Regions from separate parts of the Paraburkholderia sp. BR14374 genome, predicted to be linked through region 3. Evidence: riboswitches for the same ligand, from Rfam matches in the RefSeq annotation. Region 3 holds a riboswitch; each other region holds the start of a gene.

Region 1 (2,260 bases), on a different contig from region 3:
GCGGCCGACATCGCGTCGTGCCTGCCCGATGCAACGCACGATCAGAATTCGCCGGGACGTCAGCACTTTTATCTCGGCGCGAAGGATCGACGCACCGAAATCACGCTGACTCCCGAGGGGGCGAACCGGTTGCGGCTGGTGGTATCGGGCAGGTAAGCGACGGTTCCGTTCAGGCGGTGGCAGACGGCCACCATGACCAGCCGCGTCGCGAGTGGTGCAATTCGACGACCGACAGCGGCGTGATCTCGATGCGAGAGAACACGGTTGGCGATGCGCCGAGGGCATGCACGATTGCCGCTCGAAGAAGCGTTGCGTGGGTGATCGCGACGATGGTGCGACCGTGTGCAGAGGCCGCGAAGCCTGCTTCGTTGACCGCGTTGCATGAACGTACGTCTGCCTGTTGCGCGTCGAGCCACTCTCCGACCCGCCGCACAAGTCGATCGAACGATTCACCCCCGGGCGGTGCCGCGTCGGGCTCGCGCGTCCAGGCGGCGAGTTCGCGGGGGGCTTCGTCGGCAATGTCCGCGAGGCGCTGGCCGCGCCATTTGCCATAGTCGATATCCGCCAATGCGTCGGCAGGCGTGGCGCTCAGACCGAGCGCGGCGACCGTTTCGCGGGCGCTGGCGGCGGGGCTGGTGAATACGGTGGCGTCGGCGGGAAGCGCGAGACGGGCGCGCGCCGCTTCGGCTTCGGCGCGGCCGCGCGCGTCGAGCGGATCGTCGGCGGGGAAGCGGCCCGCGCGCTGCGCGGCCGTTGCCGCATGGCTCACCAGTAATAGTCGCGTATCCATTCTTTGCGTTAGCGCCTCATTCGCACTTGCCTGCGTGGCTTGACGGGCTCGCGGCGTGCGTTGCGCGTTGCGGCGTGCCCTCGCCGTCGCGGAAGCCGCAGTTTAGCGCGTAGAATACCGACACTGCGAAGCACGGAAGCCGGTGAGAGCCCGGCGCGGTCGCGCCACTGTAATCGGCCTTGCAATCCACAAGAGCCGAAAGCCAGACCTGAGCTTCGCACCATTCCTCTGCAATCGACTATCGGGGCGCGTTACCCCAGGAGATGTCCATCATGACCAAAGCTGTTTTCGATCGCGCCGCGCAACCGGCGGTCCAGCCCACTCCCATTCCCTTGCGTGAACTGCTGCCGTGGGTCGTGTTCGGCGGCTTGCTGCTGTTGTTCGCGCTTTACTTCGTTGGTGCGGAACAGGGTGCGACGTCGCTCGTGCCTGGCATGTACGTGCATGAGTTCGTGCACGACGGCCGCCATCTGCTTGGCTTTCCCTGCCACTAACGGAGTTCGACATGGTAGGTAAATTGTTGGTGCGCGGGATGCTCGCGGGCATCGTCGCGGGCTTGCTCACGTTCGCGTTCGCGCGAATCGTCGGTGAACCACAGGTCGATCAGGCGATTTCATTCGAAGAGAAAGCGGCCGCCGCGCGCGGCGAGGCGCCCGAGCCCGAAATCGTGAGCCGTGAGACGCAGGCTGGCCTCGGCCTGCTGACTGGCGTGGTCACATATGGCGCGGCATTCGGCGGTCTGTTCTCGCTGGTGTTTGCTTATGCGTATGGACGCGCGGGTTCGTTGAGCGTGCGCGCGCTGTCCGCGTGGCTCGCGCTTGGCGCGTTCATCGCCATCGTGGTCGTGCCGAATATCAAGTATCCGGCCAATCCGCCGTCGGTCGGTGACCCGGACACGATCGGCGCGCGCACGGGCCTATTCTTTCTGATGATCGCGATTTCTCTCGCGACGATGGTGTTTTCGCTGAAGGTGCGGCGCCGCGCGGCGGCGAAGCTGGGTGCATGGAACGGCTCGATCGTCGCGGGGCTCCTATTCGTCGCGATCATCGCGGCCGTACAACTGTCGATGCCGGTCATCAATGAAGTGCCGGCCACGTTCCCGGCCGTGCTGCTGTGGAAGTTCCGCGTTGCGGCGATCGGCATGCAGGTGGTCATGTGGACGACGATCGGGCTGTTGTTCGGCGCGATGGTCGAGCGCAGTGCTTTTATGCGTACGAATGCGCGGGTGACGATGAAGTCCGCCTGAATAGGACGGTGACGCGTGGCCGCGCAAGCGGCGACGCTTCGCGCGCAACGCGCGAGAATGGTTTTGGATCAAGTACTTGGCGCGGTTGTGGAGCGGTTATCCACAGCCTTGCGAACATTTTCTGTGGAAAAGCTGCTTAACGGCTTTTCGCACCTTCACTCGACGCGGCGCCTATGGGAATCCTATTGGACGCCTAACTAATTCATGTTGTACGCGGCACTGCT
Region 2 (2,260 bases), on a different contig from region 3:
GCGATGCGCTTGCCGCCCGCATGCTGAAGGATGTGCCGCAGCAACGTAGTTTTGCCACTGCCGAGAAAGCCGGTAACGATCGTGACGGGAATCTTGCGCAATTGAGTTTGCATCGTGAGGTCCATCCCTTTGCGTTGCATCGGTCTGCCGCAAGTTCCGCGCATCGGTCGGCATCGGCTGGCGAATGGAGCGAATGAAGCACGCGCAACAGTACCAGCGATCACCAGACACGGGGACGAACGACGGCATTGCCGCGACAACGGAAATACAGAAAGCGGAACTGAGGTCATGAACGCGCCGCCGCATCCCCGCGGCGGTCGTTCTGCTTCTTCGGGCCGGTATCCGGGCTGGCGAAAGCGCCGCTTCCCCTTCCCGGACGAGTGGTTTCTCGTCCAGTGGTGATATGTCGACGCGACCTTGCGCGAGGACATCGAAGCCGGCACCGCGGCGCCCGGCTATCAAGCCGGAACCGCTTTTCGCTTACCGTTGCGGGGACAGCACAGGTTAGCCGCTCTAGCGCAGATGGCTCCCTGTTTCCCGTTTAACTGCATGCGCACGAACGCGCACGCGAGCACCCAAAGTGCGTGCGAGTGTAGGCCCCCGGGCATGCGCAGTCAAGGAACGCAGGGCGCCGGAAAGCGCCGCCGAGGCTTATCTGGCAAGGCGTCATATGCTATCGTATGCGCGCGTTTGGTGCCCGCACATGCGCTCGCATGTGCAGTTAAACGGGAAACAGGCAGCGCGTCGCGCGTTTAACCTGTGCTGTCCCCGCAACGGTAAGCGACCTGCGGCGCGCGATTCGATTCGCCTTCGATTCCGCTGTGCCGCGCATGCGTTTTTTGATGCCACTGTCCCCGCGAATCCGCAAACCGGGACGGGAAGGCGAAGCGCGTGAGGCCGCCAGCCCGGATACCGGCCAGACGCGGAGGCGGCGCCGCATGCATCCGTGCATCAGGTTGCGCCGCCGGCCGCCGGAATCCGCGGGGAACGGATGTGAAGGCGTAGCAGCGCGGCATCGCGTGTGTCGTGGCGTTCTCTCTGAAGAATCCGCCGCGAACCGCACGAGTGGCCGCGCCCGGATTCGCTGTACCGCATGACATCTATATTCACCGCCGTGTGCACCGTCGCACGCCGCTTCTCTCCCCCCATCTCCGCATGGCATGCGCCATGCACGCCGCGATGACGCGCGCCTGGCTGATCGGCGCCGGTCCCGGCGACGTCGAACTGATGACCCTGAAGGCCACTCGTGCGCTCGCCCAGGCCGATGTCGTGCTGGTCGACGATCTGGTCAATCCCGACGTACTGCAGTTTGCAAGCGCCAACGCGCAAGTCGTGTACGTCGGCAAGCGCGGCGGGCATCCGTCGACGCCGCAAGCGGACATCGTCGCGCAAATGCTCATGCATCTGCGCGCGGGACGCAGCGTGGCGCGGCTCAAGGGCGGTGATCCGTTCGTGTTCGGCCGCGGCGGCGAAGAATTGCAGGCGCTGCGGGCGGCGGGTATCGACGTGGACGTGATCAACGGCATTACGGCCGGCATCGCCGCGCCCGCGACGCTCGGCATCGCGGTCACGCATCGCGATTACGCGCAGGGCGTCGTGTTCGTCACTGGCCACGGCGCCGGCAGCGGCGAACCGGACTGGACCGCGCTCGCCGCCACGCGCATGACGCTCGTGATCTATATGGGCATGCGGCGGCTCGGCGAAATCGTCGGCGCGTTGCTCGCGGCCGGCATGTCCGCCGATACGCCCTGCGCGGCGATCGAATCGGCGACGCGGCCGGAGCAGCGTCACGTGCTCGCGCCGCTGCGCGAGTTTGCCGAGGCGGTCGTGCGCGCGGGACTCGGCTCGCCGGCGATCGTGGTGATCGGCGGCGTGGCCTCGTTCGCGCTTGCGCGTGATGCGGCCAAACGCGACGGCCGAGTCGATCACGAACAAGCTGCGAGCGCGATTAAAACGCTGAGCGTCGGCATAGGTTGCCGCTTGCACAGCGATGCGGCTGACATCGAAGCCGCCGTGCGCGCAGCACTCGGTGCGAATGCCTTCGAGCAGATCCGCACCATTGCGACGATCGACGCCAAAGCCAACGAAGCAGGTCTGCTCGAATTCTGTTCGCGCCATCAACTACCGCTGCAACTGTTCAGCCGCGAGCAGATCGCCGCCGCACCGGTCGCGTCGCCGTCGGCGGCCGCGCGCGCGCATCTTGGTGTCGACGGTGTGTGCGAACCGTGTGCGCTACTGGCGGCAGCAGCGTCGGTCTGCG
Region 3 (2,260 bases):
GCGGCCGAAGCGTGCGCTGTAGCCGGCGAAGACCGAATCGACGTGACGGTCGGGCGCGGCGAACGTGTCGGAGTCGAGAGTCTGGTCGAGATGCTCGTAGCCGAATTGCAGCTTCTGGTTCGCGGCGAGCGCGAAATCGTTCTGCCACGTGTACTGGCGATTGTCGGTATCGAAGCGGTCGTTGTAGATGCCATTGGTGTTCGATACGCTGCGGTCGTCGCCCTCGGCGAGCGTGAAGTGGGTGGTCCACCAGTCGGTCAGCTTGCCGTTCGCAAACACCGATACCTGACGCACCTTGCTATAGAGGTTGTTCAGATCGGTTGGCACGCCGTACGCATTGTCGTAGCTGTTGTTGTTGTTCGACTGGAAGTAGCTGACGCCCGCATCCCACTTGTCGGTGAACTCATGGCGCAGCGACGCGCTGATGCTCTCGTTCAGATTGCCGTTCGCGTTCGGATTCGCGCCCGGCGCCTCGAGCGGATCGAGCGACGAAAAGCCGTCGCTCTTCGTGCGCGCTAGCGAGATGTTGAAGGTCGTGCGGCCGTCCTGATCGAGCGCGCCGTTCACGCCGGCCGTTTGCATCTGCGTGTGATAGCTGCCGTAGCCGAGCGAAAAATTGAAGCGCGGCGGATGATCGCCGCCGTCTTTCGTGAACACCTGCACGACACCGCCGATCGCGCCCGAGCCGTACAACGCCGACACGTTGCCGTTCACGACTTCGACGTGATCGACCTGGTCGAGCGGAATCTGTGCGAGCTGAGCGGAGCCGAGACTCACCGAATCGACGCGCACGCCGTCGATCAGCAGCAGCGATTGCGTCGACGACGCGCCGCGCAGAAAGAGGCTCGTGGTCGAACCGGGGCCACCCGTGCGCGAAATTTGCGCGCCGGGCGCGAGTCGCAGCAGGCCGGGCAGATCGGTCGCGGTCGTGTCGGCGATATCCTGCTGATCGAACTGCGTGGTCTGCGGGATCGCGTCGCGCAACGCTTGCGCTCCGCGTTGTGCGGTCACGACGATCGGCGACAGCACGTTGCCCGATGCATCGGCGGAAGTGGGATTGGCCGCATCGGCAACGTTTAGGGCGTTCGCGGTGTTTGCATCCGCAGCTGACGATGAAGGCACAGGCTCGGCGCTTTGCGCATGCGCGACGAGCGGCAGGCTCGCGAACGCGAGCAGCGTCGCGCGGGCGATGGGGGACAACATGGGATGACATTCCTGTGGATGGCATGCGCGGCCTGCTTCCCCGCAGGCCGACGCGTCACGAGGCGTCCCCCATGTTTAACGTTTTCGCGGGGGACGTCCCTCTTTTCTGGCCGGTATCCGGGCTACGACACATCGATCCCGCCTTCCCACGCGTGACGCGCAGTGGCACACTCGCAGATTGAACTTCCAACCGTGCGACAAGGACCGACCTGCATGAGCACATCACATGCGGTCGTTTACCGTTGCGGGGGCAGCGCAGGTTCGCGCATCCGGTTTGGCACCGCGCGCGCCCTGCTTCCCGTTTAACTGCGCGCGCCGAAAAGCGCGCGCGGGCACCAGAGTGCGGGAAGTGTAGGAGCGGCTTCGCGGGGCGTCAAGAAAGGCCAACCGGAGCGCGATCCGTTCTGTCGAATGCAGGTTATTGTCCGATGGATTGCCGGTGTTTGATCTTATGGTCGACGACACGACTCGCAACGAACTTGCATGAAGCGATGCTGTTACGTCTCGAAACGAGACAATTGTCGGAACCTGTAATATTCCGCGCTAAAATGCGATGTCTTTAGAGGACGCAGCACATGCTCACCGAACTCGAATCACTCTCCCAGAACATCGGCAAGCTGATTGCGATCAGCAAGCGCCACAACGAAGCGCGGATCGCGCTCGAAGAGCAGCTCGCGCAAACGCGTGCCGAAGTACAAGCCACGCACACCGAACTCGCGCAATTGCGTGCCGAGCGCGACGCACTGCAAGCTGAACGCGACGCGCTGTCCGCCAAGATCGACGACGCTCAGGTGCGCCTGAATGCGATTCTCGAAAAATTGCCGCGCGCACGCGCAAGCAGCGAACCGGATAACCAGCTCGATCTGCTCGAGTCCGCCCAGCCCGAACACGAGGAAGCGGAAGGCGACGTGAGCCGACACGGAGAAAGCGCATGACCACCAAGCAGATCGAAGTATCGATTCTGGAAGTACCCTACCGTCTCGCCTGTTCGCCCGAAACGGAAGGCGCGCTGCTCGAGGCGGTCGCGCGCGTCGACGCCGAGATGAAGAAAATCCGC

The links. A riboswitch is a leader RNA that binds a small molecule or an ion and turns the genes downstream of it on or off. The one in region 3 is predicted to bind cobalamin.
Region 1: linked by a shared signal. The riboswitch ahead of AB3X86_RS07155 (CbtB-domain containing protein) and the one ahead of AB3X86_RS00490 (TonB-dependent receptor) in region 3 are both predicted to bind cobalamin.
Region 2: linked by a shared signal. The riboswitch ahead of cobA (uroporphyrinogen-III C-methyltransferase) and the one ahead of AB3X86_RS00490 (TonB-dependent receptor) in region 3 are both predicted to bind cobalamin.

The regions. Positions count from the first base shown of each region.
Region 1 is NZ_JBFPKF010000003.1:265-2,524, reverse strand. Features, by position in the region: gene AB3X86_RS07165 (hypothetical protein) at 1-156, shown strand, start outside; gene AB3X86_RS07160 (histidine phosphatase family protein) at 170-790, opposite strand; cobalamin riboswitch at 867-1,022, shown strand; gene AB3X86_RS07155 (CbtB-domain containing protein) at 1,063-1,284, shown strand; gene AB3X86_RS07150 (CbtA family protein) at 1,296-2,036, shown strand; partial or broken gene AB3X86_RS07145 (hypothetical protein) at 2,208-2,260, opposite strand, start outside.
Region 2 is NZ_JBFPKF010000020.1:114,757-117,016, reverse strand. Features, by position in the region: gene cobW (cobalamin biosynthesis protein CobW) at 1-113, opposite strand, end outside; cobalamin riboswitch at 316-594, opposite strand; cobalamin riboswitch at 675-936, shown strand; partial or broken gene cobA (uroporphyrinogen-III C-methyltransferase) at 1,180-1,905, shown strand; gene AB3X86_RS31720 (cobalamin biosynthesis protein) at 1,948-2,260, shown strand, end outside.
Region 3 is NZ_JBFPKF010000001.1:119,386-121,645, forward strand. Features, by position in the region: gene AB3X86_RS00490 (TonB-dependent receptor) at 1-1,203, opposite strand, end outside; cobalamin riboswitch at 1,294-1,558, opposite strand; gene AB3X86_RS00495 (ATPase) at 1,779-2,138, shown strand; gene AB3X86_RS00500 (cell division protein ZapA) at 2,135-2,260, shown strand, end outside.